DNA from 2 places in the Desulfonauticus submarinus genome. Region 2 is predicted to be linked to the other one. Evidence: predicted binding sites of a transcription regulator. Region 2 holds the regulator's gene; the other holds the start of a gene.
What was found. Region 2 encodes sigma-54, which starts transcription at its own class of promoters, with help from an activator protein. Its sites were predicted from a motif close to CTGGCACGGNNNNTGCTT; they were not measured.
Positions count from the first base shown of each region.

Region 1: a site for sigma-54 is predicted at 8,711-8,728, ahead of fliR (flagellar biosynthetic protein FliR). Genes of this name have one in related genera too.

Region 1 is NZ_FNIN01000002.1:28,306-40,833, forward strand. It holds gene hisF (imidazole glycerol phosphate synthase subunit HisF) at 1-275, shown strand, start outside; gene BLP60_RS02585 (hypothetical protein) at 265-519, shown strand; gene moaC (cyclic pyranopterin monophosphate synthase MoaC) at 565-1,041, opposite strand; gene dnaJ (molecular chaperone DnaJ) at 1,043-2,143, opposite strand; gene rpoZ (DNA-directed RNA polymerase subunit omega) at 2,144-2,359, opposite strand; gene BLP60_RS02605 (DUF4340 domain-containing protein) at 2,413-3,678, opposite strand; gene BLP60_RS02610 (GldG family protein) at 3,693-5,042, opposite strand; gene BLP60_RS02615 (ABC transporter permease subunit) at 5,044-5,808, opposite strand; gene BLP60_RS02620 (ABC transporter ATP-binding protein) at 5,811-6,740, opposite strand; gene BLP60_RS02625 (tRNA lysidine(34) synthetase) at 6,857-7,588, shown strand; gene BLP60_RS02630 (M23 family metallopeptidase) at 7,741-8,565, shown strand; gene fliR (flagellar biosynthetic protein FliR) at 8,739-9,518, shown strand; gene flhB (flagellar biosynthesis protein FlhB) at 9,528-10,595, shown strand; gene flhA (flagellar biosynthesis protein FlhA) at 10,611-12,528, shown strand, end outside.
Region 2 is NZ_FNIN01000001.1:76,164-88,691, forward strand. It holds gene BLP60_RS00415 (efflux RND transporter permease subunit) at 1-2,572, shown strand, start outside; gene BLP60_RS00420 (efflux transporter outer membrane subunit) at 2,592-4,034, shown strand; gene pyrG (CTP synthase) at 4,584-6,251, shown strand; gene kdsA (3-deoxy-8-phosphooctulonate synthase) at 6,254-7,066, shown strand; gene BLP60_RS00435 (KdsC family phosphatase) at 7,056-7,589, shown strand; gene BLP60_RS00440 (LptA/OstA family protein) at 7,582-8,121, shown strand; gene lptA (lipopolysaccharide transport periplasmic protein LptA) at 8,105-8,623, shown strand; gene lptB (LPS export ABC transporter ATP-binding protein) at 8,616-9,338, shown strand; gene rpoN (RNA polymerase factor sigma-54) at 9,473-10,906, shown strand; gene hpf (ribosome hibernation-promoting factor, HPF/YfiA family) at 10,930-11,469, shown strand; gene BLP60_RS00465 (PTS sugar transporter subunit IIA) at 11,473-11,922, shown strand; gene rapZ (RNase adapter RapZ) at 11,922-12,528, shown strand, end outside.

The sequences.
Region 1 (12,528 bases), on a different contig from region 2:
TAGGAGCAGGAGAAATTTGTTTAAACTCTATTGATGCAGACGGCACAAAAAATGGTTATGAATTAAATATAACCAGCCTTATTGCAGAAAATGTCAGAATCCCTGTTATTGCTTCTGGAGGGGCAGGTCATCCACAACATATGGTGGATGCTGTTACCAAAGGAAAAGCATCTGCAGCTCTAATTGCGTCTATTGTTCATTATGGAGAATGGACAATCCCAAATATAAAAAAATATATGCAAGATAAAGGAGTAAAAGTTAGAATTGTCTGGTAAAATTATTTTAGAAGTAATGACCCATTGTGAGGCAGAGGTAATTGTAAAAGAAATAGAGATTAAAGAAAACTTGGAACAAGAAATAAAAAAAATATTAGAAAAAATGAGAAAAAATAAATTTCAAAGCGTAGCTTGGTTAAAAGATAAATATATTGGGGGCACATGGTTTGACTTAAACACCTTTAAGTGGAGCGCAGAATATCTGGATAAAATATGGAATGAAGAAGAAAATGGACAAAACTGAAAAAATAATTTTTCTTATTCTTAAATATATTAATTACTAGGCTACCTAAGGAGCCCTAAAAGTCCCACTTTTCCCACCAGTTTTAAACAAAAGACGGACGTCCTTTAAAAGGATATCTTTTTGTACTGCTTTACACATATCATAGATAGTTGACATTGCTATTTGTACTGCAATAATAGCCTCCATTTCCACACCTGTTGTGCCTACAGTTTCAACTATTGATTCTACTCTAATAGCATTTTCTTTTTCTTGAAGTTCAAACTTTATGTCCACAAAAGACAAATTTAAGGGATGACAAAGAGGGATCAAATCTCCTGTTTTTTTTGCTGCCAAAATACCAGCTACTTTTGCAGTGGTTAAAACATCTCCCTTAGGTAAAGCCTGTTCTTTTAATAAAGCAAATGTCTTTGCTGAAAGTTTTACATAACCCTCTGCTCTTGCCACTCTTTTGGAAGACTGTTTTTCCCCTACATTCACCATTTTAATTTGCCCATCATCTGTAAGATGGGAGAAATTACTCATCTTACCCACCCATTACTTTTTTAAATATCTTTTTAAAGCCCTTATCTTTTTTTTCCTGCTCTATTTGCTCAAATTCCTTTAAAAGCTCTACTTGACGTTTGGTAAGATGTCTTGGCGTTTTTACTATAATCTCTACTAATAAATCGCCTCTATAAGAACTGTTAACTGAAGGAAGCCCTAAACCACGTAGCTTAAAAACTTCTCCCGATTGAGTACCTTTAGGAATTTCCATCTCTACTGGTTCATCTAAAGTAGGAACCTCTATTTTTGCTCCTAAAGTCGCCTGCACAAAACTCACTTCTACCTGAACAATGATGTCTTGCCCTTGTCGTTTAAAGACTTTATCTTCTTCTACGTAAATAACTACATACAAATCTCCAGGAGGACCTCCAAACTCTCCAGGTTCTCCTTCTCCTCTAATTCTAAGTCGTGTACCGTTATCAACTCCAGCAGGAACTCTTACTTTGATTTTTTTATTTACATTTACAATTCCTCTACCTCTACACTTGCGACAAGGATTTACTATTACCTCTCCTCTCCCATTACAAACAGGACAAGGCATAGAAACTCTAAAAAATCCTTGAGAACGATAAACTTGGCCCCTACCACCACAATGTCGACAAGTTTCCACAGAGCTTCCAGGTTCTGCTCCTGTTCCACCACATACTTCGCATAAATCTCTTTTAGGGATAGTAAGGTCTACTTCTGTCCCTTTGGCTGCGTCACGAAACGAAATTTTTAAGTTATAACGTAAATCAGCACCTGGACGAGCTCGCGAAGAACTAGAGCTTCCAAATCCAAAGAACTCAGCAAAAATATCACTAAAAGTACTGAATATGTCCTCTGTGCTCTCAAATCCCCCAAAGCCACCGCCATTGCCTAAACCAGCATGTCCAAAACGATCATATTGGGCTCTTTTCTGCGGATCTCTTAAAACTTCATACGCTTCTGCTGCTTCTTTGAACTTTGCTTCGGCCTCTGGATCATCAGGATTTCTATCTGGATGATATTTAAAGGCAAGTTTCCTGTAAGCCCTTTTTATCTCTTCTTCTGAAGCATCCCTAGATACTCCTAAAACTTCATAATAATCTCGCTTGGCCATTTAACTAGACCTACCTCCAACTTCCAAACTCTCGTCTGCTAATAATACCTTCCCAGCAGCTATCTCTCTTAAAGCAGTAACAACTTCTTTATTTTTACTTTTAACCAAAGGATTATATCCTTCTTTATACTGCTTTATTCGTTTTATAGTCATATGAATTAAGACAAACCTATTATTAACTTGTTTTAAGCAATCATCTACTGTAATGCGGGCCATTTTTCCTCCTCTAATCTTTAAAATTAAAACTTCTTCTCTATAATAAAAACAGCCTAAAACTTATCTTTTAACCTGTTTTGCACTTCTTGTACTAAATCAGTCTCTACTAAATAAATATCATCTCGTCCTCTAACTTTTACCCAAAACCTATCTTTAGCCTCCTTTGAAGGCCAGAAAGAAACTTGTAACAATTCTTTGTTTTTAGCATCTTTTAGAATTAGAACTAATTTTTTTGTACCTTTTACCACCTCTCTCTTATGAGAAATCTTAGTATATTCTAAATCTTTTAACTCCCATAAAATCAAATTAAGCCCATAAAATTCTTTATTTGAAGAGAGTTCATACCAAGACTTTTCTTTTCTATAAATAGAAATATCTTTGGTTGGGGTATAGATCTCTACTCTATTAACATTATCCTCGTCCAAGGAAAGAAAATGACGATCTCGTAACAAAAAAGCGTCTTTATTTAGACTATCTACCCGTGATTGGTCAAGTATATAATACCATGTTTTTTGAGGACATTTAGCTAAAAATGTTTGTCCTGACTTTAAAATATAAAGTTTTCCTTTAGAATAATCTTTTAAAGTATACTCTAAAGTAAAAAGCAGCTTGGGTTTATCTGGGTCTACCACAAAATCAGTCCCTTGCAAAGAAGCTAAATTAAAAAACAAAGAAGTAGCCTCACTTACACTGACTTTATATCTCTTTAAACTTGGTGGATTTGCAAAAACAAAGCTTGAGCTTCCTATGCGTTTAATCTCCCACTTTAAACTCTTATTTTCAAACTTTTTTAAACGAAGGATATCCTCATCTTGAAAAGAAAATAAGTGGAGTTGATAAAATTCTTTTGGTTGTCCCTTAAATTTTGTTTTATACTCCCATGGCAACAAAATCAATTTGTTAGGAAATAAAGAGGTTAAAGCATAAATTCCATCTTTGGTTGGATTTTCATCTCCATAAATTAAAGAAAAATTAAACTTATCCCCCTTTATAACTATTTTTTGGGTCTCTTTTAAACCAAAATTGGTCCATTCCTTAGTGCTAATTGTCCCAACTATCCTTTTTAGTCTATTCTGGGTTAAAAAACGAAAAAGTGCTTCTATCTCTGAACTATTTGCTGGAAACAACTTATCTGCTTTTTTAACCCACCACTTATTTTCTTTTTTAAGTAAAGAAAAATTAGGAAATACAATTTGATCTATTCTTTGCTTTGAAAAATTTGGCCATTGCAATTGCTCTTTCTTAGTAGCTTTATCTCCCCAATATACTCCTATCCAAACAAGTACAGCCACTATACATAAAATCCAAATGCGTTTCATAAAAAATCATCCCCCTATTTCTCCCATCTTCTTCGTACAACGACCAAAATAGCCATAAACAAACAGACTAAAGGCAAAATAACAAGCGGGACCCAGGTTAAAATCCATTTCTCTCCTGGTTTTAGAAATAAAAATGAATTTGCTATCTTAGGCTTAGAGATACTAATAAATGCATCTCGTTCTCTTATCCATCTCAAAGCATTCCTAAGCAAATCTTTATTACCACCAATGCCTATATATTTATCTGTAAAAAAATCATCATCTCCAAATACTAAAACTCTACTCTTTAGTTTTGTTTTACTCTCACTATTTAAAGACCTTTCTGCCCAAAATGCAAATACTATAGGACCTTGCATATCTTCCTTGGGATCAAATTCTGCCTTGCCCTGCTTTAAGGACTCAATATCTGTTTCTAGCCAAGCTCCTTGCCCTGTTTGAAGCAAGGGCCCTACCTTCCATTTATTGGAGCTAGTTTGTTTTTTTAACTCAAAACCTAAAGCTGTAGGAAATACTGTAAGAACATTAAAATTATCAGTAATTGCATGATATGGATAATCTTGAGCCAACGCTGCCATAAAGCTACCAACTACTAATTTACCCACAGGATCTAAAATAAACCCTTTTAGAACCTTAATTTTAAATTGGGAAGTCACAAAAGAAGTCAAATTGGTCTTCTCCTCAGGGGCTAAGGCGATAAAAAGTCTTCCGCCTTTAGATAAATATTTTTGTAAAAGCTTTAATTCTACTTCTAAAAAATCTTTTTTAGGACCTAAAATTAATACAGCCAGAGCATCTTTTGGAATTTCTTTTAAGCCAAGCAAACTTAGCTCTTCTACTTGAACCCCCTCTTCAGCCAATATTGAATCCAACTTAGCAATACTTCTCTCTCCTCCATTTAAACTTTCTTCTCCATGCCCTTTAACTATATAAACTTTTCCCTTCTCTTCATTACAAAGTCTAATGAGGGCATTAGTAAGTTTCTCCTCATTAGGAAACAAAAGTTTTTCCTTTTTTTTACCTTTTATCACCACTACTTGTCCTGACTGATAAATATCATACTCCTTAGCCAAGGCAGGAGCTCTATCTGGATCAATAAACTCATAAGAAAAATTTTTACTTTCCCTTGCATATAATTTTAAGAGTTCTTCTAAATGTTTTTTACCACTTTCTCCTGGCCTATAAAAACACAAAACTGTAACTTTATCTTTCAAATCTTGGACAATTTTTTTACTTTGATTAGAAAGCGAATAGCGTTTATTCTTTGTCAAATCTACCTGCCAATCTGCTTTTTGCACCAACACATTCACTCCTACTAAAATAACTAAACCCAAGAGAACAGTAAAAAATATCTGAATTCTTCTCATTTTAAACTCTCCAGCGTTGGTTTTCTAAACTAATTAAAGTGAGTCCAATAAAAGCAATTATAAAAGAGAGAAAATAAATTAAATCTACACCTGAAATCACTCCTTTGGCAAAAGATTCAAAATGAGTTAATAAGGAACAAGAATTAACTAATGCTTGATAAGATTTTGGAACTATATCCTTAATCCACGCTAGAAGCCACAAAATCAATAATGCTCCAAAACTAAGACAGGCTGAAATAATCTGGTTCTCAGTAAGAGAAGATAAAAACAATCCCAAAGAAACAAATCCAATGGCTAAAAGAAAAAGACCACTATATCCTGCTAAAGTAGATAAAAATTCAGGCTGAGAATAAACAAAAAGCAAAGCAGGACCTACACCATTTAAAACAAGAGCCACAAAAATAAATATACCTACAGCCATTAACTTTCCAAGCACTATTTGGTATTCTTTAACTGGATAACTAAGCAGCAATTCAAATGTACCTAATTTTTTCTCTTCACTAAAAGCTCTCATGGTAATAAGAGGGATAAAAAATAACAAAATAACTCCAGAATTTTGGAGATAAGGCCGAATAATCCACTCTTGGGGAGTAAAATTCTCTATACCTTGCATTTGCATGGCTTGAAGGCTAAAAAGTTGATACTGGGCAACTAAACTTAAGAAAAAATAACCAGAAATAAATAAAAAACATGCTAAAACTATATAAGCCAATGGAGAACTAAACAAAATCTTTAAATCTTTTTTTGCTAAGGTCCAAGTTTTCATTTTTACTGCTCCTCCCCGCTATAAACCAACTTTACAAATGCTTCTTCCAGACTAGAACGCTTTGGAAAAAGCTCTAACAGCACACCATTACTTTTTATAGCTGCGGCAAAAATTTTCTCCCTAAAATCACCTTCTCTCTTTTGACTTAATTCCAATTTATATCCATCTGTTACTTCTTTTAATTCTATTAAAGAAAAACAATCGCCAATTTCTTCCTTAAAGATATTCAAATCTGTTTTTCTTGAAAGCAATAAAATAAATCTCTTTTCACCCGCTTTCTTCACCAGTTCTTCTAAACTCTCATCAGCTAAAATGCGACCCCGATTAATAATTATTACCCTTTTACATAATAATTCTACCTCTGAAAGAATATGAGTACTTAGTAAAATAGTCTTCTCTTTCCCAAGCTCTTTAATAAGGTTCCTTATCTCTCTCACCTGGGTAGGATCTAAACCTACTGTTGGTTCATCTAAAATAATGAGTTTAGGATCTCCTAACAGTGCCTGAGCTAAACCAACTCTTTGTCTGTATCCTTTACTTAAATAACGAATAAGTTTTTTTTGTACTGTTTTTAACCCACACTCTCTTATTACCTTATCAACTTCTTTGTTTATATTTTCTACTGATTTTACTTCAGCTACCCACTTAAGATATTCTTCAACCTTTAACTCAGGATAGATAGGAGCAGTTTCAGGTAAATATCCTAAGTGTTCTCGCAAAAAAAGAGGATTTTTGCTTACATCTTTATCTAAAAAAAATACTTCTCCTTTTGAAGGCCGCAAATACCCAGTTAATATCCTCATAGTACTAGACTTTCCAGCTCCATTAGGTCCTAAAAAACCTAAAATCTCTCCCTGATGGAGATTAAAGTTAAGATTAAAAAGTACCTGCTGTGTTCCATAAGATAAATCAATCCCTTGCACCCTCAGCATAAAAAACTCCTTGTTTCAGACATGTAGAAAAAAATTGAATTAATCTAAACCTTAAATTATAAATCTAGATTTTAAAGTGTCAAGATACAGATAAGAAGTACTAAACTTATAAAGTCATGGGACGTTTTAAAAAATTACACTTTAGTCAAAAGCAAGTTATTGGCCTTTGTGGCAAACTTATGCAAAGCCAAAATATGCTTTACGAAGGTGCACGCGTAGGTGTAGCGCTCTCTGGAGGTGTAGATTCTTGGGTACTTATTAAGACCCTTATTATTAGAAGAAAAATCGTACCTTTTAATTTTGAACTAATGATACTTCACTTAAATCCAGGTTTTTCACCTACAAACCATAAACCCCTTTTAAATTGGCTAAATCATAATCAAGTTGCTGCTCATATAGAAATAACTGACATTGGGCCAAAAGCCCACTCTCAAGAAAACCTAAAAAAATCTCCTTGTTTTTTGTGTGCTTGGGAAAGAAGAAAAAAACTATTTGAATTATGCAATAAGTATAAACTATCACATTTAGCCTTTGGACATATTCTTGATGACTTGGTAACAAACTTCTTCATGAACCTAGTTCAAAATGGGAGAGTGGATGGTCTTCAAGCTAAGGAGTCATTTTTTAATGGAAAATTAACTGTTATTAGGCCTCTTCTTGCAATAGACAAAAAAACTATTGTTCAAGCTGCCAAAAAATGGAAACTTCCTATATGGGAAAATCCTTGTCCTTCAGCTAATACTACTAAACGCAGTTACTTTAAACATATTCTATCCACTATTGCACCTGAAAAGAGATTAGTAAAAAATATTTTTCGAGGAATACGGCGTTGGCAACTTGACTTTTAAAAAATATCCCCATAGATATAGAAAAATTATTATTCATATATAGTTAAAAAATAAATCAAGTTCTAAAAAAGGCCATGCTAACTCAAAAATACGAAATTCTAATTTTTAAAGACAAAAAAGGTTTAAGCAAAAAAATCACTCTTAAAGGATGGATGCTCTATTTATTTATTTTTCTTTTTGTAGGAATTACGGGAGTAAATATTTATTTTGGATATAGAGCAATTAATTATACTAATTTACAAAATCTTTACCATAAAACAGCTGCAAAATTAGAAAAACAAAATTCTCAACTTCTTTCTTTTGCAAAAAAGATAAAACAACTAGAGTCCAATGTTGCTAAAATGAGTGAATTAGACAGGAAATTAAGAGTTATGATGAATTTAGAAGGAAGTACAAATCTTTTAGAAGCAATTGGAGGAACACCAGAAAACTCCTTTACTTTTGACTTCATCCCATCTTATCGCCAAGAAGCTCTTGCTCGAAAAATGCATAACTTTTTAGAACAACTTACTACGCAAACTAAATTAGAGAAGGTTAGACAAGAACAATTAATTGAACTTCTAAAAAATAAACAAGCTATTCTAGCCTCTACTCCTTCTATTTGGCCAACCCAAGGATGGATTTCTTCAGGATTTGGCTATAGAATTTCTCCGTTTACAGGACAACGGGAATTCCACAAAGGATTAGATATATCTGGACCTGTGGGTACTCCCATTATTGCCCCTGCAGATGGCGTGGTAGTGTTTTATGGAGTAAACGGTGGATATGGACTTTCTTTATTAATCGACCATGGGAATGGTATAACCACAAGATATGCACATCTCCAGAAAGCAGTTGTAAAAAAAGGCGAAAGAGTGAAACGAGGCGAAATAATTGCTTATATGGGAAATAGTGGTAGATCAACAGGACCTCATTTACATTATGAAGTCCGAATAAACGGAGTTCCAGTAAATCCTCTGCATTATATTTTAAATTAATTTGCCATGTTGCCCTGCTCTTTAGTGAATTCTTTTTTAAAGTAAAATTATTCAAAAATCTGTTTTTTCCTTCAAAAAATTCATATCGTTAAATTTTATCTTTTTCTTATATTTATTAAGTCTCTAAAGATTCCTCTCTTCTATTGTGGCCTTATTTTTGCTTTTTCACCAGCATGAATCTTTTTAATTTTTCTCCTGATACAATTTTAAGTTTTTTTCTTACTCTTTTTAGAGTAAGTATAATTCTCTTTTTTCTTCCTTTTTTTGGAGCAGGCGCTATTCCAAATAAGATTAAGGTTATGATTTGTTTAACTTTAAGTTTTGCATTATGGCCCTATCTTAATTTCCCAGCTCACTATTTCCCTGCTCATCCTCTAAATATATGCTTAATGATATTTGGTGAAGCTCTGTTGGGCCTAACCCTTGGGCTTATTATTCATTTCCTTTTTGCTGCCATTCAAACAGGTGGACAGTTAGTAGGATTTCAAATGGGATTTGCTATGATTAACGTAATTGATCCAATTACTGGAGTATCAGAGGCTGTAACAGCTCATTTTCTCTATATGGTCTCAATCTTAGCCTTTCTCAGTCTAAATGGGCATCTATTTATACTTAGAGGTCTTGCTGAAAGCTTTAAATTTATTCCCCCAGGGCAAGTTTTTTTCTCTCCTTTTTTAGTAAAAAATATGCTTTATTTTTCTAGTCAAATTTTTGTCTTGGCGATCAAGATTGCTGCACCAGTTATGGCGGCTTTATTTTTAATTGACCTAGCCTTAGCCCTAATATCAAGAGCAGCCCCACAAATGAATGTCCTTTTTGTTGGATTTCCTTTAAAAATTATAGTTGGCTTTTTATTCTTAGGATTTTTATTTGAAATCATGGTTCTATATATGCAGGATTTTATTCTGCATCTTGATAAATATTTTTCAATTATTTTAAAAGGGATACATTAAGAGAATACAATGCCCCAACGAGATCCTTCCAGAACTGAAAAAGCTACTCCTAAAAGACGCAGAAAAGCAAGAAACGAAGGAAATGTTCCTAAAAGCGGAGAATTAAATAAAGCAATATCCATACTAGGGGGACTAATTGGACTGAAAATATTACTAGGTCTTATTAGTGAAAGGTTATCAGAAGTGTATTTATATTTTATAAAGCAAAGCTTTAATATCTCTCTAAATAGAGAAAATATATTTCACTTACTAATATACTCTAGCAAACAAATAGCTATAATGGTCTTACCTATTATGACTTTTATACTATTATTATCAGTAGTTAGCCTAAGATTACAAGTTGGTCCGTTGTGGACAACAAAGCCATTACAACCAAAATTTAAAAATTTTAACTTAATAAATGGTATAAAAAGATTATTCTTTGATGTGAAAACCCTTATCAATATGTTAAGAAGCGTCTTACAAGCTCTTTTTGTAGGAATAGCTCCTTATATAATTCTTAAAACAGAGTTATCCCATAATATTTTAAATTTATTTTATGCATCTATTCCTCAAATATCTAGTTATATTCTCCAAACTGGTTATAAAATGACCATTTATGCTCTTGTGCCTATGTTTATTATTGGATTAGCTGACCTCGCTTATACTAGATGGGATTATGAAGAAAACCTTAAAATGACCAAAGATGAAGTTAAAGACGAACGCAAACAGGCTGAGGGTGATCCTACTATAAAAAACAAACAAAAGAAAAAAATGCTTTCAGTTATGCAAAAAAGAATGCTCCAAGATGTACCAAAAGCAGATGTAGTTATCACTAACCCTACCCATATTGCTGTAGCTATTTTATACGATCCTACAAAAGCACCTGCCCCTATAGTCCTAGCCAAAGGAGCTAATAAGATAGCTGAAAAAATAAAGGAAATCGCTAGAGAAAACAATGTCCCTATCAAAGAAAATAAACCTCTGGCACGAGCCTTGTATAAAAGTGTAGAGATAGGAGAAACAATTCCAGAGGAGCTTTATCGAGCAGTAGCAGCAGTACTAGCTCAGCTTTATAAATACAAAAAACAAAGGTAAAATTAGGTCAAAAAAATGGCAGTAAAAGTCCCAACTATTAATATTGATTACTCTCGATTCTCTAAACAGGGCGATCTATTACTTGCGGCAGGCGTTGTAATTATACTTTTTGTAATGCTTATTCCCATGCCAACAATTATTTTAGACGTAATGTTGGCCTTTAATATTTCTTTTGCCCTTGTGATCCTTATTACCACAATGTTTATGCGCACTCCCTTAGAATTTTCTATTTTCCCCTCTCTTTTGCTTATAACCACTCTTTTAAGATTAGCCCTAAATGTAGCTTCTACCAGACTTATCCTTTTAAACGGCGATCAAGGGACTGTAGCTGCAGGTAAAGTAATTCAGGCCTTTGGGAACTTTGTGGTAGGTGGCAACTATGTTATTGGAATTGTTATCTTTCTAATTTTATTCGCTTTAAATAAAATGGTTATTACCACAGGTACAACCAGAATTGCAGAAGTAGCAGCTCGTTTCACCTTAGATGCCTTACCAGGTAAACAAATGGCCATTGAAGCAGATTTAAATGCAGGTATTATTGATGAAGACGAAGCTAGACGCCAAAGAGAAGCAATTAGAAGAGAAGCTGATTTTTATGGAGCAATGGATGGTGCAGGTAAGTTTGTTTCAGGAGATGTAAAAGCAGGTATGCTTATTACCTTAATAAATATTATAGGAGGTTTTTTTATTGGGGTTTTACAAAAGGGTATGCCCTGGCAAGAAGCTGCTCAAACATATACTTTACTCACTATAGGAGATGGTCTTGTTTCTACCATTCCTTCTCTTATTATCTCTACATCAGCAGGTATTATTGTAAGTAGAGCTGCAGCAGAAGCCCAAATGGGTGAAGAATTCTTAGGGCAACTTACCATGCATCCCAGAGCTTTAAAGTTAGTAGCTAGTGTTCTACTTTTATTTGCTCTGGTCCCAGGCATGCCTACTATTGCGTTCCTGATTCTTGCTAGCGTCCTATTTATGCTCTCTCTTATTGCAGCCAAAGAAAAAGCTAGAGTAACAAAACAAGAACAAACACAAGCAAGCAAATCTCAAAAAAGTCAAGATTCTCCAGAAGAAGTAACCGCACTTCTTCCTTTAGATACCCTTTCTCTAGAAGTGGGATATGGATTAATTCCATTGGTAGATGAAGAACAAAATGGTAACCTTTTAACTAGAATTAAATCTCTTAGAAGACAATTTGCTTTAGAAATGGGTGTTATTATCCCTGCTATTCACGTCAAAGACAACCTAGAATTAAAACCAGGCGAATATAGAGTGCTTATTAAAGGAAACGAAATAGCTAAAAGTGAAATTTTAATAGATCACTATTTGGCCATTGATCCAGGAGATATTAAACACAAAATAAAAGGGATTGAAACTTTAGAACCTGCTTTTAACATGCCTGCCCTTTGGATACCTAAAAACAGAAAAGAAGAAGCACTTTTAGCGGGCTATACTGTAGTAGACCCAGCTACAGTTATAACTACTCATCTAACCCAAATATTTAAACGTCATCTACATGAATTTCTAGGCAGACAAGAAGTACAAAACCTCTTAGATAACCTTTCCCAAAGAGCCCCAAAAGCTGTGGAAGACCTTGTTCCAAATATTTTATCTCTTGGCACAGTTCAAAAAGTTTTACAAAATCTTGTAAAAGAAGGCGTATCAATTAGAGATCTCTTAACTATTGTTGAAACTTTAGCAGATTATGGTCAAACTACAAAAGATCCTGTGCAACTTACAGAATATGTGCGTCAAAACATGGCTAGAACTATAGTCAAGCCTTATTTAAGCGCAGATAACACTTTACCCATTATACTTTTAGATCAAGAAATAGAAAATATGTTTCAAGAAAGCCTCCACCAAACAGATTCAGGCACTTTCTTAACAATGGATCCCAATCTTGCCCATAAAATAATCCAGCGCATCAACCAAA
Region 2 (12,528 bases):
GCTTAATAAATATAACTTAACTATAGAAGATATTGTTAAAGTTTTAAAATCTTATAATGTAGAGGTTTCTGCAGGACAATTGGGTGGTGCTCCGTCTGTAAAAGGTCAAAGGCTTAATGCTGTAATTATTGTGCAACATTATCTTCAAACTCCAGAAGAATTTTATAAAATACCTATAAAAATTAAACAAAATGGTAGTTCTATTTATATCAAAGATGTTGCAAAAGTAGAATTAGGTACTGAACGTTATGATATATTAGCACATTATAATGGAAAACCATCTGCATTTTTAGCTATTAGAAAGCAGGCTGGAACAAATTCTCTTGAGGTCGCAGATAAAATAAAAGAAAAAATGGAAGAAATGAGCAAATATTTTCCTCAAGGAGTAAAAGTAGTATATCCTTATGATACTACTCCTTTTACAAAGGTTGCAATTCATGAAGTTGTAAAAACACTTTATGAAGCTATAATTTTGGTTTTCATTGTTATGTTTATATTTTTGGGGAGTTTTAGAGCAACAATTATACCTACAATTGCAGTTCCTGTTGTAGTTCTTGGAACGTTTGGTGTTATTTGGGTCTTAGGTTTTTCAATAAACATGCTTACAATGTTTGCAATGGTTCTTGCTATTGGTTTGCTTGTTGATGATGCTATTGTGGTAGTGGAAAATGTAGATAGAATCATGGAGGAACAAGGTTTATCTCCAAGAGAAGCAGCTCTTAAATCCATGGAGGAAATTTCAGGGGCGTTGATTGGGATTGGACTGGTTCTCTCTGCAGTTTTTTTACCAATGGCATTTTTCCCAGGCTCTACTGGAATTATTTATCGGCAGTTTTCAGTAACTATTGCTGCAGCAATGTTACTATCTGTTATAGTCGCTTTAATTTTGACTCCTGTGCTTTGTGCAACAATATTAAAGCCTAAGAAAAGAGGACAGCCTATTTATGAAAACACATTTTTTCTTTTTAAACCATTGTTAAAGATATTTAATAAGGGTTTAGATAAAGGTAGAAATATTTATATTTCTGTTGTTGGGTATACGCTTGAAAAAAAAGTAAGGCTTATTTTTATTTATATTATTATTGTAAGTATTACTGGTTATTTATTTCTTAATATGAAAACAGGTTATTTACCAAATGAAGATCAGGGAATTTTACTCGTACAGGCAGTGTTGCCTTCTGGTTCTACATTAGAACAGACTGAACAAGTTATGAAGAAAATAACAAAATATATTGATGAAAATGAGAAAAATGCAATAAAATCTTTTGCCTATGCAGCAGGAATGTCTTTTGGAGGACAAGCGCAAAATGTGGCTTTGGGTTTTATAAGTTTAAAAGATTGGAATCTAAGACAAAAAGAGAATTTATCTGCCACTGCAATTGCAGGACGTTTAATGAGATATGTATCAACTTTTAATGAGGCAAGGGTTTTTGCTTTTCTACCTCCTGCTATTATAGAGTTAGGCAATGCAGCAGGTTTTGATTTTGAGCTTCTTGATTATGGAGGGGGTGGTTATCAAAAATTAATGCAAGCAAGAAATAAATTGTTGTATATGGCAATGAAAGATCCACGATTGATAAGAGTAAGACCAAATGGCATGGATCCAGTTGCTGAATATAAAATTGATGTGGATTGGGAAAAAGCAGGTAGCTTAAAATTACCTATTCAATCTATAAATTTAAATATAGCTGCTGCTTTTGGAGGAATGTATGTAAATAATTTTGTAAAAAGTGGACGAGTGAAAAAGGTATATCTACAGTATGATGCTCCTTATAGAATGTTACCAGAAGATTTAAAAAAGATTTATATTAGAAATATAGAAGGTAAAATGGTTCCTTTTAGCTCATTTGCTAAAGGGAGATGGATATACGGCCCCCAACAACTTGAAAGATACAATGGTTTTCCTTCTATCAATATATGGGGAGAGCCAGCTCCAGGCTATAGTTCTGGTGATGCTATGAAAATTATGGAAGAACTTGTTAGTAAATTGCCAAAAGAAATAGGTTATGCTTGGACAGGATTATCATATCAGGAGAAGATGGCGACAAATCAGGGTCCCCTTGTGTATGCCTTTGCGATTTTTGTTATTTTTTTAGTACTTGCTGCTCTTTATGAGAGTTGGCCAATACCAATTGCTATTTTGTTAAGCATGCCTTTAGGCGTAATTGGTGGAATTATTGCAACAAACTGGAGGGGATTTGATAATGATGTGTATTTTCAAATAGGCCTTATTACTACTCTTGGATTGACCACTAAAAATGCTATTTTGATTGTTCAATTTGCTAGAGAAAGAGTTGATGCAGGTTATGAATTAATAAAAGCTGTACTGGAAGCTGCAAAGCTTAGGCTTCGTCCTATTTTGATGACTTCTTTTGCTTTTGGATTTGGTGTTTTGCCCCTTGCTATATCAAATGGTGCTGGAGCTGGAGCACAAAATGCAATAGGAACAGTTGTTTTAGGCGGTACAATAACTTCTACATTTCTTGCTACTTTATTAATTCCACTTTTTTATGTTCTCATATATAAACTATTAGGAAAATATAAAAATAAAATTGAAGTGAAAAAGTTGTAAAGAGAAAATGGGAGGTGTAATGAAAAAAGAATTTATTATAATTTTATTTATATTTACTATGCTTAGTAGTTGTAGTTTTAAACCAAAATATGTAAGACCTAATGCTCCGATTCCTAAAGAATTACCTACAGATGGAGTCTATAGTAATATTTCTTATGAAAATATAGATATTCCAAATAAATTAAAATGGGAAGATTTTTTTATAGATTCAAAGTTAAAAAATATTATAAAAATAGCACTGGAAAATAATCGTGATTTAAGACTTGCCATTTTAAATGTAGAAAAAGCAAGACAAATTTATGGCATTAAGCGGGCTGATTTATATCCTTCTATATATGCTACTGCCAATAGCAGTAGAAAACGTATCTCAGATGATCTTTCTCCATTAGGAAAAGGATATATTCAAAGTGAATATAGTGTAAATTTAGGACTTGCAGAATGGGAAATAGATTTTTTTGGTAGAATTCGTAGTTTAAAAGAAGAAGCATTAGAACATTTTTTTGCGGCTAAAGAGAATAGAAGGTCGGCACAGATTTCCTTAATTACAGAAGTTGCTCGAGTATATTTTATTTTAGCATCTGATATAGAACATTATAAAATTGCAAATAAACTTTATAAAATTGCTGAACATAATTTTAAGTTAATAGATAGTCAGTATAAAGCTGGCATTGCAAGTGATATTGATTTAAACAGAGCAAAAAGTGTTTTAAATGAAATAAAAATAAATATAATAACTTATGAGCAACAAATAGAAAAAGATAAAAATGCTTTGAATTTGCTTGTAGGAAATAAAGTTAGTAAAGATTTATTACCAAGTGGTTTGCAATCTAACTTTCCAATGAAAGATTTTTCGCCAGGACTTTCTTCTTTGGTCCTTTTAAATAGGCCTGATATTTTAGCTTTAGAACATAAACTTAAAGCAGCTTATGCTAACATAGGGGCTGCAAGAGCTGCTCTTTTTCCTAGAATAAGTCTTTTAGCAGGAATTGGGACAGCAAGCAATGAGCTTTCTGGATTATTTGGTTCTGGTTCTTATGTGTGGAAAATAAGCGGAAATGCGGCTTTGCCTGTATTTGATGCTAGAGTATGGACAGCATATAAATTAAGTAAATTACAGAGAAAATTATATTTAATTCAATATGAAAGGACAATACAGAACGCATTTAAAGAGGTTTTGGATACGTTGGTTATTAGATCTACTATTGATAAGCAAATAGCATCGCAAAAAAATGTTATACAATCATTGCAACATATTTATAATCTTGCCTATAATAGGTATAGGCAAGGTATAGATAGTTATTTTTTTGTGCTTACAGCTCATAAAAATTTGTTATATGCAAAACAAAAACTTATAAGATTAAAATTAGCTAAATACATAAATCATGTAATGATGTATTCTGCTTTTGGTGGTGGAGGAGATTTTAATGAAGAGAATGATAAAAATATTTTAAGTGAAAAGTAAATATTTTTTTAAAATATATTTTTTAAAGAAGATGTTAATAAGGTTAAGTTAGAACTTAATTAAAATGATTTTTATTTAAAATTTTTAGTATACATTAACTTTGATTTATTTTTATTTTATTCAACTAAAATCAATTATTTAAGAATAAATGTGAAAATTGTTTAGGATAAATATGTTTATGAGCTTGATTTAAAAATTATCTTGAGATAGTTAGAAAAACAATTAGAGAAATTGGATTTATATATAAAAAATATTAAACAATTTTTTATTATACTAATATAAAAAATTGATTTCTATAATATTTATCTATTTATTAAAAAATAAAAAGTAAGATTCATTGCAAAGAGGTTATGGTTAGTTGTTATGGAGATTGTGCTCAAAAATATAGTGTTTTAAAAGATAAAGCTTACCTGATTATTAAAAAATAAGGTCTTTTTTTGTTTTGTAATTTTTTCTTCAAAAACATTCCCTTGGCAAAAAACTAGGTCTAAGTTATAAAGTCTAATTGTGAGTTTTGGTATAAGTACTTTTTAAACAAAGGAAGGAAAAATGAGTGCTATTGTTAATTCTAAATTAAAGACCAAGTTTATTTTTATAACAGGAGGAGTTTTATCCTCGTTGGGCAAAGGTTTAGCAGCAGCATCTTTAGGAGCATTGTTAAAAGCGAGAGGATTGAAAGTAACAATTCAAAAATTAGATCCTTATATTAATGTTGATCCTGGAACAATGAATCCATTTCAACATGGAGAGGTATATGTTACCGAGGATGGTGCTGAGACAGATTTGGATTTGGGGCATTATGAGAGATATTTGGATCAGTATTTTGGACAGATTAATAATTTTACGTCTGGTCGTATTTATCATTCGGTTATTTCTAAAGAAAGAAGAGGAGATTACTTAGGAGGAACTGTTCAAGTTATTCCTCATGTAACAGATGAAATTAAAAGAGCTATTTTAAGTGTAGCTCAAAATGAAGAAGATGTGGCTATTATTGAGATAGGGGGTACAGTAGGAGATATAGAGGGGCTTCCTTTTCTAGAAGCAATTAGGCAGCTTAGAACAGACTTGGGTAAAGAGAATGTTTTATATATTCATTTAACTTTAGTTCCTATTATTCGAGTGTCTGGAGAATTAAAAACTAAGCCTACTCAACATAGTGTTAAGGAACTTAGAAGTATTGGTATCCAGCCAGATATTATTTTATGCCGTTCCGAAGTTGATTTATCAGATGAAATAAAGGCAAAAATTGCTCTTTTTTGTAATGTAGATAGGGATGCAGTATTTACTGCCAAAGATGTAGAAAATATATATGAAGTTCCTTTGGCTTTATATGACGAAGGAATTGACCAAAAAGTAGCAATTTTACTTAGGCTTCCTGCTAAAAATCCAAATTTAGATCAATGGGAGCAACTTGTTTATAAATTAAAACATCCCAAAGGCGAGGTTACCATTGGTATTGTTGGGAAGTATGTAGAGTTAAAAGAGTCTTATAAAAGTTTACACGAAGCATTAGTTCATGGTGGAGTAGCTAATGACCTTAAAGTAAAATTAAAATATATTAACTCTGAAGAATTAGATAAAAAGAATTTGGAAGTTAAACTTAGTGGAGTAGATGGAATACTTGTTCCTGGTGGATTTGGTTCAAGAGGCGTGGAAGGTAAAATTTTAGCGATTAAATATGCAAGAGAAAACAAAATACCTTTTTTTGGTATTTGTTTGGGAATGCAGTGTGCTGTTATTGAGTTTGCAAGAAATGTTTTGGAACTTGAAAATGCAAATTCTGAAGAGTTTGATCCAAAAACAGATCATCCTGTTATTTATCTTATAACAGAATGGTATGATTATCGCGCAAATAAAATTCAAAAAAGAGATAAGAATAGTGATAAAGGTGGGACTATGCGTTTGGGGGCCTATCCTTGTGTATTAAAAGAGGGCACAAAGGCTTTTGATGCTTATAAAAAGCGAGAAATTATGGAAAGGCATAGGCATAGATATGAGTTTAATAAAAAATATGCTAAAGACATGGAAAAGGCAGGCCTTATTATTAGTGGAGCTTCTCCTGATGGAGAATTAGTTGAAATTGTAGAATTAAAAGAACATCCGTGGTTTTTAGGATGTCAGTTTCATCCAGAATTTAAATCTAACCCTATGAAGCCTCATCCTCTTTTTAGAGATTTTATAGCAAGCGCAAAAAGTTATAAAAATAAGAAAGGTTAATTATGGATTGTTTCAAACTTTTTGAACAAACTAAAAAAAAATTGTTTTTTATTGCAGGGCCATGTGTCTTAGAAAATTTAGATTTGGCTTTAAAAGTAGGTGAAGAACTTGCAGAGATCAGGAATAAATTAGGAGTTACAATTGTTTTTAAAAGTTCTTTTGATAAGGCTAATAGAACATCCTTAGAAAGTTTTAGAGGTCCTGGCTTAGATTTAGGTTTAAAATGGCTGGAAAAGATAAAAAAAATTACAGAACTTCCTGTTTTAACAGATTATCACTTGCCTGAACAAGCTAACGTTGTTGCTGAAGTGGCAGATATTTTACAAGTCCCTGCATTTTTATGTAGACAGACAGATTTACTAATAGCTGGAGCAAAGACAAATAGGATTGTAAATATAAAGAAAGGTCAGTTTATTGCACCTTGGGATATGAAAGCAGTAGTTGGTAAAGTTGAGTCTTTTGGGAATAAAAAAATTTGGCTCACTGAAAGAGGCTTTTCATTTGGATATAACAATTTGGTAGTGGATATGAGAAGTGTGCCTTTAATGGCAGAGTTGGGTTATCCTGTTGTTTTTGATGCCACTCATTCAGTTCAAATACCTGGAGGAAGAGGCACTAGCTCTGGTGGAAATAGAGAATTTGTTCCTTGTTTAGCAAAGGCAGCTGTTGCTGCAGGAGCTTCTGGAGTGTTTATGGAAGTTCATCCTGATCCTGACAAGGCTTTATGCGATGGTCCAAATTCTTGGCCTTTAAATCAAACTTATTCTCTTATGAAAAAATTATTGGAAATATGGGAAGTTGTTTATGAAAAGTAGAGTCTTTGATTTGGCTAAGAAAATAAAATTATTGGTTTTAGATGTTGATGGAGTATTAACTGATGGTGGACTTTATTATAATTTAAATGGTCAAGTTTTAAAACGGTTTGATGTTCAAGATGGGATGGGCATAAAAATTGCCCAAAGGGTGGGCTTAAAAATAGCAGTTATTTCTGGTTTAAGATCAGAAGTGGTGAAGGCTAGATTAGATGAATTAGGAGTATTAGATTATTTTCCTGGATATAATCATAAATTACCTAAATTAAAAGAGTTAAAAGAAAAAAACGTGTTACAATGGTCAGAAATAGCTTATTTAGGAGATGATTGGGTAGATGCTGCACCTCTAAAACAAGTGGGATTGCCAATGGCAGTGGCTAATGCTGTACCAGAAATTAAAAAACTTGCTCTTTGGGTTAGTTCTAAAAAAGGAGGGCATGGAGCAGTAAGAGAAGCCATTATGTTTATTTTGACTGCGCAAAATAAATTAGATGCTGTCTGGAAAGAGTGGGTTAGTCTTGATTAAAAAAATTGGTACTATAGGTCTGATTTTTTTACTTGGTTTAATTTTGTTTTATTTTATTGGAAAAGAGGAAGTTCCTTCTTCTTTAAAAATTAGTAAAATTAGGGGTAAAATGCATCTACAAGGGATTGAACTCTTGGCTGGAAATAGTGGAAAGTTAAAATGGAAGCTTAAGGCGAAGCAAGCAGACTATGTAGGAAAGGAGATAATATTAAAAAATATAGTTTTTGAGTATATGTTAGATAAACATATTTTTGTATATAGTGATGAAGGCAAAATAATAGATAATAACTCTCTTATTTTATTATATCCGCGTGTAAAAATAAAAATGAGTGATGTTATTTTATTTTGTGATAAATTTATTTATGATAAAAATAAAAAGAAAATATTTATGAATGATAATTTTGAGATGAAAAAAGATAATTATTTTAAAGTAATATCCAATAAAGCTTTATTTGATATAAAAAGTAATAGCTTTTATATTTTAAAAAATGTTAAAAGTATATGGTGGTTAGAAAATGAGAACAATATGTAATATATTAATGTTTTTTTTAATGTTTCAAGCTATATGCTGGGCAGAAACGAATAAAGAGCCTATTAAGATTGATTCTGATAAAATGGTCTATAAAAAGGAAAAAAATATTGTAGAATTTGTAGGTAATGTTCACGTTGTTCAAGGAAAATTAAATTTATGGGCTGATAAAATAGATGTATATTTAAAGGGGAATACAAATAAGGTGAGTTTAGATTTAGCAAATTCTGCTCAGAAACAGAAAATAGAAAAGATTATTGCGAGGAATAATGTAAAAATTCAACAGGAAGATAAGTTTGCTATTTGTGGTAAAGCTGTTTATTGGCCTGCATCTCAAAAGATTGTTTTAGAGTTAGAGCCAAAACTGAGACAAAAGAAAAATGAGATTAAGGGAGAAAAAATAGTTTTTTATCTTAATAATAGCTCAGTGGAGGTTCTAGGTAGTAAAAAGAAAAGAGTGGAAGCGATATTTTTTCAGGATTTAAAGGATAAGAAAGGTGAGTAAGTTAGAGGGGATAGACTTAAGAAAACGTTATGGTCAGAGAGAAGTTGTTCGAGGTATTCGTTTAGAAGTTTTGCAAGGAGAGGTTGTAGGTCTTTTGGGGCCAAATGGGGCAGGAAAAACTACTACTTTTTATATGTTGGTGGGAATAATTTCTCCTACAAAAGGAAAAGTTTTTTTAGATGGGAAAGAGATTACTTTTTTATCTTTGCCCAAAAGAGCTAAACTGGGAATTAGTTATTTGCCTCAGGAAAACTCTATTTTTAAAAAGCTAACTGTAGAGGAAAATTTACTTATTATTTTAGAGTATACTAAATTGAGTAAAAAGGAACAAAAAGAACGAGCAGAAGAATTAATGGAAGAATTAGGTATTAGCAAACTGGCTAAACAAAAAGCCTCTTATTTGTCTGGAGGAGAAAGGAGACGTCTAGAAATTGCAAGATGTTTAATTTTAAGCCCTAAGTTTATTCTTTTAGATGAGCCTTTTGCAGGTATTGATCCCATCGCCATAGATGATATTCAAAAGATTATTATGCGTTTGAAAGAGAAAAATATAGGGGTGTTGATTTCAGATCACAATGTGAGAGAAACTTTGAGAATATGCGATAGGGCTTATTTGGTTTATGATGGGCAAGTATTTTTAGAAGGAAGTCCTAAGGATATTGCTAATGATGCTCAGGCTAGAAAACTATATTTAGGTGAGACTTTTTCTTTGTGATTAAATTTAAATTTTTTTAACTTAATAATCTTAGTAAGATAATGCCCCTCATGATATTGTTTCTATTAAAAGATTTACACCATAGAATTTGTTGATTATATTTATAATAATTAGGTTATTTAGAAGGAATAAATATGGCTCTTCAGTTGAAACAACAATTAAAACTTAGTCAGCAGCTAGTAATGACTCCTCAACTTCAGCAGGCAATCAAGCTGCTGCAGCTTTCGAGAATAGAATTAGTAGATTTAGTTCAACAGGAGCTGTTAGAAAATCCTCTTTTAGAGGAAGCTGAGAATAATGAGAGTATTGAAAAGATACAAAAGGAAGAAGATGAATTTTCTGAATTTAAAGTAGAAGAAGAAAGTTTAATTAAAAATGCCGAATGGGAAAATTATTTGGGCCAGTTTTCTAGTTTTTCTAAGGATTATAAGGAATTGGAAATTCCAGAAGAAATACTTTCTGTAGAAGCTAGGTATGCTCCTAAGCCTAGTTTAGAAGGTCATCTGCTGTGGCAATTAAATTTAGCTCCTTTTACAGAGAAACAAAAGGAAATAGGTAGAGAAATTATAGGTAATCTTGATTCGAGAGGATATCTGACAGTAAATACTTCAGAGATTGCATCATCTTTAGATGTAAAAGAGGAGGAAGTAGAAGAAGTCTTAAAAAGGATACAACAGTTTGATCCTATTGGGATAGCAAGTAGAAACTTAAAAGAGTGTCTTTTGATTCAATTAAAACATTTTGACTATGATGATCCTATATTAAATTTGCTAGTAGAGCATCATTTAGAGGATATAGAAAAAAGAAAGATTGATAATATATTAAAAAAATTAGGTATTTCAAAAGAAAAGTTACATGAATATATAGAGATATTAAAGTCATTAGATCCTTATCCTGGATCTCAATATTCTAATGAAGATGTTGTTTATATTAGTCCAGATGTATATGTGTTTAAATATGAAGATGAGTTTGTTATTTTATTAAATGAAGATGGTATTCCTAATCTACGTTTAAATCCTTTATTTGAAGAAATAGAAATTAAGAGGGGGCGTAAAAAAAAGAACTCAAGTAAAGATATAGAATATCTACAAGAAAAAATGCGTTCTGCTGTTTGGTTGATTAAGAGTTTACAGCAAAGGCAAAGGACCTTGTATAAGGTAGTAGAAAGTATACTTTATTTTCAAAAAGATTTTTTTGAAAAAGGTGTTTCTTGTTTAAAACCTCTTACATTACGGGATGTGGCAGAGTATATTGGTATGCACGAATCTACTATTAGCAGAGTAACAAGCAATAAATATATTTCTACTCCTTTTGGCTTATTTGAGTTAAAATTCTTTTTTAATAGTGGACTTAGTACCAAAGATGGTAGTAATGTAGGTTCTGAGAGTATTAGAGCTAGAATAAAAGAGATTATTGATGCAGAAGATAAAAAAAAGCCTTTAAGTGATGAGGCTATTGCCAAAAGATTACAAAAAGAGTTAGGAGTTAGTATAGCAAGAAGAACGGTTGCAAAATATAGAGCTGCTTTAAATATTCCTTCTTCTTCAAGGAGGAAGAAGATATTTTAACCTTAAACTGTTAGGAGGCGTGTATGCAAATTAAATTTAATTTTAAAAATTTTGAGCCGTCTGATCATTTAAAAAGTTATGCTCAAACTAGATTTGAAAAATTAGCCAAATATCTAAGCAAAAACGATAATCCTGAACTTCAAGTGAACTTTGAAGTAGAAAAATATAGACATATAATAGAGGCAATTTTAACTGCTAAAAATTTACATATTTCTGCTACAGAAGAAAATGAGGATATGTATGCTAGTGTAGACCTGGTTTTAGATAAACTAGAAGCTCAGGTTAGAAAAATAAGAGAAAAGGCAAAGGATAAACATAAAAGTAAAAGTAAGACTAAAGTTAGAATGGATATTATTAAATTTAATAAAGAAGAAAAAAGTGGTCCTATTATTGAAAAAACAGATCATTTTGAACCAAAACCAATGAGTGTGGAAGAGGCTGCCTTGCAGTTGGATACTTTAAAATATGACTTTTTAGTATTTTTAAATGCAGAGAATGAAAGGGTAAATGTTATTTATAAAAGAAAAGATGGAAATTTTGGTTTAATTGATCCAGGAATATAATTTATGAAGTTATCTAATTATATTAATGAAAAATTAATTATTTCAAACCTTTCTGCCAGGACTAAAGTAGATGTCCTGGCAGAAATGGTTAAGTATGTGGAGAAATTATATCCATCTCTTCAAGATAAAAATGTCTATGAACTATTAGTTGATAGAGAAAAATTGGGCACTACAGGCATTGGCAATGGAGTTGCTATCCCCCATACTAAGCTAGAAGGAATAGATAGAGTAATTTTATTAGTAGCTCGAAGTATTGAAGGAGTAGACTTTGAATCATTAGATCAGAATCCAGTGCACATTTTTTTCTTATTGCTTGCTCCTGAAGAGAATCTTGGAGAGCATCTTAGGATTTTAGCCTATATATCTCGTCTTTTACAAGACGAAAGTTTTAGAAAAGCATTTTTAGAAGCTCAAGATAAAGGTGAATTGTATATGCTTTTAAAAGGTGTCTAATGAATTATACATTTTCTCTTGTTCTTATAAGTGGGTTATCTGGTGCTGGTAAAAGTACAGCGTTGAAAGTTTTTGAAGATTTGGGTTTTTTTTGTATTGATGGATTGCCTTTTTCTTTAATAAAACCTTTAATTGAGTTGTTTGAACAAAATTCTCTTAAAAAATATCGTGGTCTTGCCTTAGGAATTGATATTAGACAATTTGATTTTGGGTCTGGTTGGGATGAATTAGAGTCAACTCTTAAAAAGAGAAATGTTTATTTTGAACTTATATTTTTAGAGGCCAGTGAAGAGATAATAGTTAAAAGATATTTTACCACAAGACGTCCCCATCCCTTAAGTAGTGAGGGTAAAGGATTAGAAAAAGCTATTTTGGAAGAAAAACAAAAACTTTCTGTGCTTAGAGAAAAGGCCCATTTGGTTATTGATACTACATTTTTTTCTATTCATGATTTAAGACGCACTTTACAAGAGAAATGGATATGTCATGATAGTGTTTGTGCAGGGCTTCGAGTTCATCTTATTTCTTTTGGATTTAAGTATGGTGTCCCTTTGGAAGCAGATATTGTCCTTGATTTAAGATTTTTGCCAAATCCTTATTTTAAGG